Regions from separate parts of the Bacillus basilensis genome, predicted to be linked through region 2. Evidence: riboswitches for the same ligand, from Rfam matches in the RefSeq annotation. Region 2 holds a riboswitch; the other holds the start of a gene.

Region 1 (5,473 bases), on a different contig from region 2:
CGCCATATATCCTGAGTCTTCTAATAATGAAATGAAAAAGAATAGTGCAAAGATTTGTGGAACGAATACTAATACAGCACCAACACCGGCAATAATGCCTTCTGTAACGAGCGCTTGAATAAAATCAGAAGCTCCGACACTCGTGAGCCCAGCCGTCACCCAATCCGTAAGCTGTCCACCAAAAAACTCATCTAACATATCAGATAACGGTGTACCAATCCACGTAAACGTAACCTGAAAAATAAAAAACATAACTGCTAAAAAGATTGGAAGTCCTAAAACTTTATGTGTAATTAACCTATCAATTTTTTCCGAAAAAGGAATTTTTCCTTCTTTCTCATGCTTCATAACATTTGTTTTTAACTTTTCAATATACGCTTCACGAGTTTTGTAAATATGCTCCTCCAACGTACAATCAAGTTTTCCCTCTAAGCGAGATCGAATGGCTATAAGCTCCTTATAAATTGGTAATGCTTTCATTTCTTTTTCTACTACTTCGTTATTACTTAAAAATTGAAGCGCTAACCATCTCGGATGCTCGTAATTCTCTTTTTCTAAAAGAGAAATTGCTTCTCCAATTCCTTCATCCAGTTGTACACCATATGAAATAATGAATGGCTTTTTCTCACTTTTGTCATTTTCTTTAAGAGTCGCAAGTAGTTCTTCACAGCCTTTTCCGCTTCTTGCAACGACAGGAACGACTGTTACACCTAATAGTTCTGATAACCTTTTTACATCAATTACAATTCCTCTTTGCTTCGCCACATCAACCATATTTAAACCAATTGAAACCGGCTTACCAAATTCAAGTAACTGCAACGTTAAATGCATATTTCGTTCAAATTGCGAGGAATCCACAATATTTAACATATGCTGAAATTCTTCTGTTAGTAGAAAGTTTGTTACAACACCCTCATCACGCGAAACTGGGTTCAAATCATATACGCCTGGTAAATCGATTAATGTCCCTTGTCTATCTTTTAATTTACCAACCTTTTTTTCTACTGTTACACCGCTCCAGTTTCCTACGTATTCATAAGAACCAGTAAGTGCATTAAATAATGATGTCTTCCCTGTATTTGGATTCCCTAGCAAAGCTACCTTATTCACGCTAATTCCACCTTTATCATTTTCGCGTCACAATGACGAATACTAATTAACTGTCCACGACACTCCAATGTACAAGGACCTTTGAACATCGCTTTCTGCTTCATGCGAAGTTCGCTTCCTTCAGAAAGACCAAAAGCCGCCAATCTTCTCTTTAGTAAATGATCTAAAGACTGAACGCTTTTTACTAACACTTTCTCACCGATTTTAATATCTACTAAGCTCATAACCTTCCCCCTCAAAAGAGAATGATAATTATTTTCAGAGAAATTATAGCACACTCTATTTCTCTTGTACTATACCCTTTTGCTTCATATTTATTAACATTTTGCTACAATTCTATTTCAATCATTGTCATAACAGATTCGTTTGCCATTCTCATCCATTTCGCTTACAATAAACAATAGCAAATAAAGAATCTCGTTATCACAGGGGGAGCCTTACCGCTGAGAGGGAACACTTCGTTCCGACCCTTAGAACCTGTTAGTTAATGCTAACGCAGGGATTGTGCAAACGTCCGAAATACATACCTCTTTTTTATTTACGTATTTCGTATCCTCCTATGATATCTATTCTTTTTTGTACAACTTTAATTTAGGGGGAGACAACATGCGTAACACCAATTTACAAGCGATGATTGAATCTGCTATTCTTGCAGCCTTCGCCATGGTCATCGACATTTTACCATTATCAATTAAACTTCCAACAGGCGGTTCCATCTCATTTGCTATGATTCCTATTTTTATTATCGCATACCGCTGGGGCTTCAAAATGGCTTTCTTAGGAGGCTTAATTTGGGGATTATTACAAATTGTAGTCGGAGATGCCATTATCGTCACACCAATTCAAGTACTCATTGAATACTTCGTTGCTTTCGCATTCATTGGATTTGCTGGTTTATTCTATCGTCCTATTCAAAAGGCACTTTTAACAACCAATGAAAATAGTGAAGAACAATCCAATTTAGGTAGCCGTAAAGACAAACCTTCTTCAAAACAGAACGAAGGAAAGAAAGTTCTTGGTTACATTATTGTTGCTACATTTATTGGTAGCTTTGCTCGCTACTTCTGTCACTTTATTGCTGGTATTATTTTCTGGGGACAATATGCACCGAAAGGTCAATCCGCTGTGCTTTATTCATTAATCGTAAACGGTAGCGTAATGATTGGTTCCTACATTCTATGTACCGTTTTACTTATATTTTTATTCCTTACTTCACCACGCTTATTCAAGAGCATCAATGCTTATCAAATAAATGCAAACAAAAAGAGCGCTTCATGAGCGCTCTTTTTTTCATATCGTAATATCAATTAAAAAAACAATAAATGCACAAAAGAAAATAAATACCATTATACTTAGCCAATTGCTATGCACGGTTCATCGACTCCTTACATAACCTCATTTTCTAACACGATTATATCGCTTGAAAATAAAGATTAGGTAAAGATAATATGAAAATAACTTAAAAAAGCGTAGATCATATTGTCTACGCTTTTTTCGGTAAATAGAAGTAAAATAATACACCATCTTCTGTATTCTTTACTCCATATTCAGCATCATGCAGTTCTAAAATATTCTTCGAAATAGCAAGCCCAAGACCTGTTCCACCTTGCGAACGCTGACGAGCTGCATCCACGCGATAAAAACGATCCCAAATTTTATCTAATTGTTCTTCTTCAATGTGAGTACCTTTATTTTCAATACATACTTTTATACGACCTTTCTCATCTATTGTAGAAATAATAATATCTTCTTTATTTGGTGTATAACGTATGGCATTCGTAATGAAATTTACGATGACTTGTTCAATCCGGCCTTGATTTGCCATCACTTCAAATGGACCTATATTTTTATGAACACAAAGTTCTTTTTTCTCTATTTCTACAGACAGATGTTCACATATATCTTCAATTACTGTATCAATATAAAATAAATCCATTTTCATTTTATATGTACCTGACTCAAATTTAGCTAACTCAAGCATATCCAAAATTAACGTATCCATTTTATCTACTTCTCGTTCCATTGCCTGAAAATAGTACTCTTTTTTATGCTCAGCTACCCCGTCTTTTAAAATAGAAATACAGCTTTTCATAATACTTAGCGGTGTTTTTAATTCATGTGAAACACCAGAAATGAATTCTTTTCGCGTTTTTTCTAACTTTCTTTCCTTTTCAATATCTTCTTCTAACTGTCCAATATGCGAATGGAGTTTATTCGATAGCACATTAATATTTTTCGATAAATCCCCAATTTCATCTTTTGAAGTAATCGGTATTCTTTCTGTAAAATCTAATTTTGCTATTTTCTTCGTCGTATCATTTATTTTTAATAACGGTTTTGCAATTTGTTTTGAATAATAAAACGAAGCTAAAAAAATAAGAACGACTACAAATGCAATGATATAGATGTAGTAATCTTGCACCATTTGTACAGCTTCATCTACGGGCTGTAAAGAAGCCATCGCATAAATATATGTTACTGATCCGTCTTTTTCTTTTATTGGTTTGATTAATAATTTATATTTAATATCATTTTTTTCATAGTCCATTGTTTGTGTTGCATACTGTATGTGCTTGCTCTCTTTTAATAATAAATCTGTTTGAAATTCTTTTATGTTATCTAAGAATATACTATTTTTATAAATTGGATTTACAAGACCTTTTACATCTGGAAACTGTACTTTCGTAACAACCCCACCTATGTAAGCATCTGGTTCTTGGGCAGCTTGCTCCTGAACAGCCGGCTTCTTTTCCTTACCTACTTGTTCCTCAGCTGCTTTCTTTTTCTCCTCATCTAATTTACTCATTTTCTCCTTAAATGCTTTTTCTAACGGTTTATTAGATCCGCTTAAAGTCTTCTTAGATAACGAGAAAGAGAATGGAATAAAACTATCTTCTTTTTTCACGCCAGAAAAAGAAATTCCTTGGCCTAGAAACTGATCTGATGATTTATTATCAATCTCTTCTATATTGACGAGATTGTATAAAGGAATTTTGAATATTTGTTGTCCAAAGCTCTTTTGTTGCCTACGATCTATCGTTACCTCAAAATAAAAATCATCTGCATGCTTTAAATTCCCGTTCTGATCTAATGTCGTAATCCACGTATTATTTTCTCTTAAAAAGTCTTGCTCCAGCTTCTGAATTCCTTCTGCACTTCCTGCATAGTTCAAATAATTCTTTTCGAAGGAATTTAAATTCACTTTAATATCTTCCACTTTTCGATTCGCATAATATTGTTTAAAAAATATCGTTTGTCCAATAAATATCGTCGCTAAAATTAACATACATAATGCTGTTGTGAGGGTAAATAATTTTAGTACAATCCCTTTTCTCATACATTCCCCTCAAATTTATAACCTGTTCGCACTACAGTTGTAATGTACTTTGCTTTCTCTCCCAATTTGTTTCTCAAATTACGAATATGGCTATTAACCGTTCGATCATCACCAGCAAATTCATATCCCCAAATTCTTGAAATCAATTGTTCTCTCGTTAAAACGATTCCTTGATTTTTCATGAAATACGCTAATATTTCAAATTCTGTATGTGTTAAATTAATGTCTGTTCTATTTACTGTAACAGTGCGCGACGGAAAATGAACGTGAATACCGTGGATTGATAATGTATCATCTTCATTCTCTAAGAGTTGCTTTGTCACTTTTCTACTTTCTAACAACCTTTTCGCTCTTGCTAATAAAATGGGCGGACTATATGGCTTCGTCACATAGTCATCTGCCCCGAGTTCAAAACCAAGTAACGTATCATCTTCATCTACACGTGCCGTTAGCATAATAATCGGAACCTCGGATGCCTTACGGATTCTTCGGCAAACGGACCACCCATCAAGTTCCGGCAACATAATATCAAGAATAACTAAATCAACCTCTTCTTCCTCAAATACAACTAAAGCTTCCTTCCCATCTCTTGCTTCAAACACCATATATTTCTCACTTAAAAAATAGTCTTTCAATATTTCACGTAATATATCTTCATCTTCAACAATTAAAATGTTTTTTGCCATAACTTATGTATCCCCCTCCCGCTTTTAGAAACTACAATTCACTTTGAATAACTAGCAGTTAACTTCGCCTCGATAATATATCTATCTGGTGCATCTCCTATATAATCAAATGGATAGCAAGTCGTCAGCGTTAATATCGGTTCTTCTTTTTTTATAATAACAGTCCGATCATCCGCATGGGTAATCCATGTCTTTTGAATTTCATATGTGTACGTTTTATTATCATACTCTAAAACAAGAGTGTCTTTTTCTTTTAACTCTCCTAACTCTGTAAATACAGTATCCCGGTGCCCACTTAGTACAGTATGTCCCCCTCCAGATGGCGTTGTCGTTAAATCAC
Region 2 (5,473 bases):
TTTTATTTTTTTGAATAAATGTTTCTAACTGAGCAATTTCTTTTTGTTGTTTCGTATACGCCGATTGTAATTGTTTCGTTTGCACTTGATAACTTTGCACAAACTTTTCATAATTTCCTGCGTATCGCTTCACTTTCCCTCCTTCTAGATGATAAATAACATTCGTAATACTGTTCAAAAATACTTCGTCATGTGAAATGATTACATAAGCTTTTTCATACAGTCTCAAATATGATTGCAACCATTCTATATGAGCTGTATCTAAATAGTTTGTTGGCTCATCTAGCAATAAAACATCAGCTTTTTCTAAAAGGAGCTTCCCAAGTAATAACTTTGTTCGTTGTCCTCCACTTAACTTTGAAACATCCTTTTCCAAACCTACCTCAAACAACCCTAAACCAATTGCTACTTCTTCAATTTCTGTATGAATTTGATAGAAATTAGAACTTTCCAATATAGTTTGTAATTCTCCATACTTTACTAACAGTTTTTCTACTTCTCCTGCTCCATTCATTTCTTCAGCAATTTTTAACATCTCACATTCAATCGCATACAAATCAGAAAATGCACTTTGTAAATATCTTTCAATCGTTATCCCCTCTTGTAAATCCATATGCTGCTGTAAAAAACCTACCTTCACATGCGGAAACCATTCAATGTTCCCATCATCATGTATAAGTTCTCCTGTTAAAATCCTTAACAATGTTGATTTTCCAATTCCATTTTTCCCTACTAACCCAACATGCTCGCCCTTTAATAATCGAAAGCACGTATTATATAAAATGGTTTTCTCACCATACGAATGACTTAAATTTTCTACTGTTAATATACTCATTTTTTTCTCTCCTTTACTTATCATCCATAAGCTAAATAAGAGAGAGCGACAGTATAAAGCCTTATTTAATTGTGCATATAAAAAATGGGTAAGGTGAATACACCTTACCCATTACATATTATCGTAAAAAAGGATTAAGGTTCTTTACCTGCTGTCTTCAATTTAGCTTAATCGTTAAAAATGGGCAGACTTCTCCCACATCAAGCTAAAACCATTTGAAGAACAGTTGATAAAGTCATTTTATCCTTTCACTCCTTTAGCATTTGTTATATTAAGAGTATAAACTACTCTGTTATATTCTATTCTCTATTTTTTCCTTTGTTCCTTCTTCTCCTATAGAAAAAGCCTCTTAACAGTAATTATACAAAAAACTGTTAAAAGACTTTTTCTATTTTTTCATATAAGGAGCTAATACTCTCAAAATTTCTTCCTTATCCTTCTTTAACTCAAGCGATGTTAACATATCCATCGTTCGTGGCCTAGGTAATTTCACTTTTACCTCACCAACTATTGACGCTGGTCTTTGAGATAAAATAAATACGCGATCCGATAGCAAGATTGCCTCATCTAAGTCATGTGTAACCATAACGATTGTTTGCTTCTCTTGGTGCCAAGAGTTTAAAAGCCAGCTGTGTACTTCCATTTTTGTAAAGGCATCTAATTTTCCAAAAGGCTCATCAAGTAGCATAATTGGCTTTTCACATAAATATGTGCGAAGGAAGCTAATTCTTTGACGCATTCCACCTGATAATTCATCTGGATAATGATCTGCATATTCATCTAGTTCAAACTGCTTCAACGCTTCCATTCCTTCTGCCAGCCTTTGTTTTTTCAGCTTCCCTTCGATTTCTAACGGAAGAACGATATTTTGCAAAGCTGATCGCCATGGCAGCAATAAATCTTGTTGCGGCATATAACTTACAGCATCTTGCTCTTGTACTTGCTTATCCTTATACGTTACGTTCCCACTTGTTGGATTTTCAACATTTGCAATCATATTTAATAATGTGCTTTTCCCGCAACCACTGGGTCCTACAAAGGAAACGAATTCTCCCTCTCGTATAGAAGCACTAATATTTGCTAATACATTCTTTCCATCGAAAGATTTCACAATATCTTTTATTTGTAATCCACTCATTTTTCACTTGGAAGGAACTCATTTGTAAAGGCATCTTTCACATCAATTTTCTTCTTAATAACTTTGTTATCATATAAGAAATTCATGTAATTCGTCCAAACTTCTTCCTTCTGTACTCCCCATGCTTTTGCATCATCTTGATACTTCGTACTTAACCACTTTTGACTCTCTTGCACTAACTCTTTATTCACATCCGGAACAGCTTTAATTAAAATATCCGCTGCTTCTTTTGGTTCTTTAATTGCAAAATTATACCCTTCTGTCGTTGCATTCATAAACTTTTTCACAAAGTCTTTATCTTGCTTCGTATGTTTTTCACTTGTAATAATAACAGGGCTATAGAAATCGAGCGCTGGATCTAAGTCTTTCACCATAATTGTATTTAACTCTTTTCCTTGACGCTTCGCTTCAATACCATCCCAACCGTAATAAATCCATTCGAAATCAGCATCACGGCCAATTGATTTAAAGAAGTCTGTTTGTCCTAAAATGATTTTTTCGACTTTATTAAAATCAGCTTGATGTTTCTCCATAATTGTCTTTAACGTTGCTTCTTCTGCTGGTCCTCCCCAGCCTCCGTAACGTTTGCCTTCAAAATTTTTCGGTGAAGTCATGTTATCTTTCTTAAGTGACGCAAAAGCTGAAGTGTTATGCTGAATAATCGCCCCTACAGATACAACAGGAATACCTTCCACCCGAGCCAACGTTACATTTTCTTGTGCGCTTATTGCGAAGTCAGCTTTTCCTGAAGCTATCATTTGCTCTGCTGTTACATTGTCACCAGGCTGAATAATTTCTACATCTAAGCCTTGCTTTTTATAATAATCTTTCGCTTGTGCTACATATAAACCAGTATGATTCGTATTCGGAAACCAATCTAATACTACTTTTACTTTTTGATCTTTACTTGCACTTTCTTCTTTCTTCGCCGGATTACATCCAACCACACCTACTGCTAATAAGGCAGCCAACATAACTTTTAAACCTTTTTTCATTTTCTGCCGTCCTTTCTATATATCCATGGTGCTGTTATTCTTGCCATAAACTCCACGATAAAATACAGACATAATGTCACCATGACAATAATTGCTGCAACACCAAATACCCGGGCAGTTAAAAAGGATTTTGTAGCCCTCGTAAGCATAACTCCTAACCCTTCGCTGGCACCGAGCCATTCTCCAATAATCGCTCCCATGACGCTATATGTAACTGCAATTTTCAAACCAGAGAAAAAGTATGGAAGCACTGCCGGAAACTTTACTTTCTGGTAAACTTGCCATTTCGTTGCCTTCATCGTTTGCAACAACTTCAACATATTTTTATCTACCGTTTGAAAACCTTCTAAAATACTAAGCGCAATCGGGAAGAAACAAACGAGTATTACTACCATTACTTTCGGTAGCATTCCATATCCAAACCAAATAATAAATAACGGTGCAAGTACAACGATTGGAATCGTTTGCGAAATAACAAGCAACGGATTTATTAAAATACGAAATAAAGGGATAACGTCCATAAGAATTGCAATACTTGTCCCAATTAAAATCGCAAAAAATAGTCCAATTATAACCTCTTGTAACGTTTGCATCGTATTCGGTAATAGTAAATCCTTCATTCCAATTAATTCTTGAACAATGGCAGAAGGCTTTGGTAAAATCCAAGGTTCAATTTTAAATAATGAAACAGATCCTTCCCATATTGCAATGAGAAGGATAAGCCAAATTGTTGTAATTATTTTAGATTGCTTCTGGTTTTGCATATTCATCACGGTACTTCCAAACCTTTTCATCTATCGTTACACCAGTGCTTGGACGATAATGGATTTTAATAGAAGTAATCACTTCTTCAGCTCCAGCATCCACGCAAGCTTGTTGCGCACGTTTAACGACATCAAGAAGTACATCTAATTCTCCTTCCAGCGTTGTTTCCATTGCTCCTACTTCATAACGAACTCCCGATTGTTGTACAACTTCAATTGCTTTATCAACAACAGAATATACATCTTTTGTTTTTGCTTGTGGTACTACTGAAAATGACATTGTAACTTGTTGTGACATAATAATATCCCCCTTCTGAAATTAAATTTTAAAACAAGAAAAGGCTTTCCTACTACGTAGGAAAGCCTTGTATGCAAGTTATTATAGAATAACATATGCTACATCACTTTAAGTAACTCCCTACGCTGGCATTATCCAGATCAGGTTGAGGGTCGATGTTTGCTTACATCCTCTCAGCCAATTGGCTCCCCGGTCCTTAATTCGTTTTCATTGTAGCATGATTTATTTTATTGAACAAACAAAAGCATGTATAATCATTTCAGTTAACTTTTAAATTCTCCAATTAACTCTTGTAACTCCTGTGAAAGCCAGCTTAAAGAACTCGCTAATTCAGCAATATCCTGTACAGACATTTCCTGTTCTTTCATACTCGCTTCAATATTACTACTACTATTCGCATACATATTTGCGATATGTGATAGTTCATTTACAACACGAACAATATTTTCGCTATTTTGCAATATATCACTTGAATTGCTAGAAACAACTCTAACTTGATTTGTAACAGATTGTGCTGATTTTGAAATTTTTTCAAAGAAGGCACCACTACTTCGAACAAGTTTAATTCCAAATTCTACTTCTTTTGAAGCCTTTTGCATTGAAACAACAGCTTCTTCCGTTTCAGCTTGTGTTTCCCCTATTAATTTTGCTATATCTTTTGCTGATGCTTCCGTTTGCTCTGCTAATTTACGCACTTCATCAGCAACAACGGCAAATCCCCTTCTAGTTTCCTCAGCACGTGAGGATTCAATAGAAGCATTTAAAGCTAACGAATTAGTTTGGTTTGAAATACCTGTAATTACAGTTACAATATCATTAATTTCTTTTGATCTTGTTTCCAAAGAATAAATGATAGAAGATACATCCTGTACTGTATTTTGTATTATGTTCATTTGATTAATCGCCTGTTCAATAACACCATTTCCTTTTACTGAATGATGCTCCATACCTTCAGACTCTTCCGTCATTTGTTCTGCAGCATTTGTTATCTCTTCTATCCTATCTTCCATTTCATATACAATACCTAAATACTTTGGTACTGAAGTTTCTTGTGACTGATTGCCCGCTCTTACCCCAACCATAGAACTTACGATTTCTTGAACTGCCATACTATTCTCTTTCGTACTCACTGACAATTCTTTTGAAGATGAGGAAACCTGTTCGGCTGTCTGCTTCACTTTATCTACAATTCCTTTAAACTTCTCGATGGTATTATTAAAATACGCATTAATAATACCAATATCATCTGGTCTTTCCTCTAATTTAATACTCAAATCACCTTCACCGACTTTGCGCAACCCTTCACGTAAATCTCGCAATGGAGCAAGTGCGTTACGTACAATTAAGAATTGAATAACAGTTGCAATTAAAACAGAAATACAAATAAACATTAAACCTTGTATAATGAATTTTTCCTTTGTACTAGGAACAATAGACGCATCT

What was found. Region 2 has a riboswitch for thiamine pyrophosphate ahead of ACQVV1_RS23405 (MTH1187 family thiamine-binding protein). Riboswitches for the same ligand answer to the same signal wherever they lie in the genome.
Region 1: linked by a shared signal. The riboswitch ahead of thiT (energy-coupled thiamine transporter ThiT) and the one ahead of ACQVV1_RS23405 (MTH1187 family thiamine-binding protein) in region 2 are both predicted to bind thiamine pyrophosphate.

What each region holds. Positions count from the first base shown of each region.
Region 1 is NZ_JBNTQO010000014.1:64,860-70,332, forward strand. Features, by position in the region: gene feoB (ferrous iron transport protein B) at 1-1,110, opposite strand, end outside; gene ACQVV1_RS21895 (FeoA family protein) at 1,107-1,334, opposite strand; TPP riboswitch at 1,529-1,630, shown strand; gene thiT (energy-coupled thiamine transporter ThiT) at 1,717-2,388, shown strand; gene ACQVV1_RS21905 (sensor histidine kinase) at 2,594-4,447, opposite strand; gene ACQVV1_RS21910 (response regulator transcription factor) at 4,444-5,133, opposite strand; gene ACQVV1_RS21915 (class D sortase) at 5,172-5,473, opposite strand, start outside.
Region 2 is NZ_JBNTQO010000016.1:93,153-98,625, forward strand. Features, by position in the region: gene ACQVV1_RS23385 (ABC-F family ATP-binding cassette domain-containing protein) at 1-835, opposite strand, end outside; gene ACQVV1_RS23390 (ABC transporter ATP-binding protein) at 1,224-1,973, opposite strand; gene ACQVV1_RS23395 (ABC transporter substrate-binding protein) at 1,970-2,968, opposite strand; gene ACQVV1_RS23400 (ABC transporter permease) at 2,965-3,738, opposite strand; gene ACQVV1_RS23405 (MTH1187 family thiamine-binding protein) at 3,710-4,030, opposite strand; TPP riboswitch at 4,131-4,232, opposite strand; gene ACQVV1_RS23410 (methyl-accepting chemotaxis protein) at 4,294-5,473, opposite strand, start outside.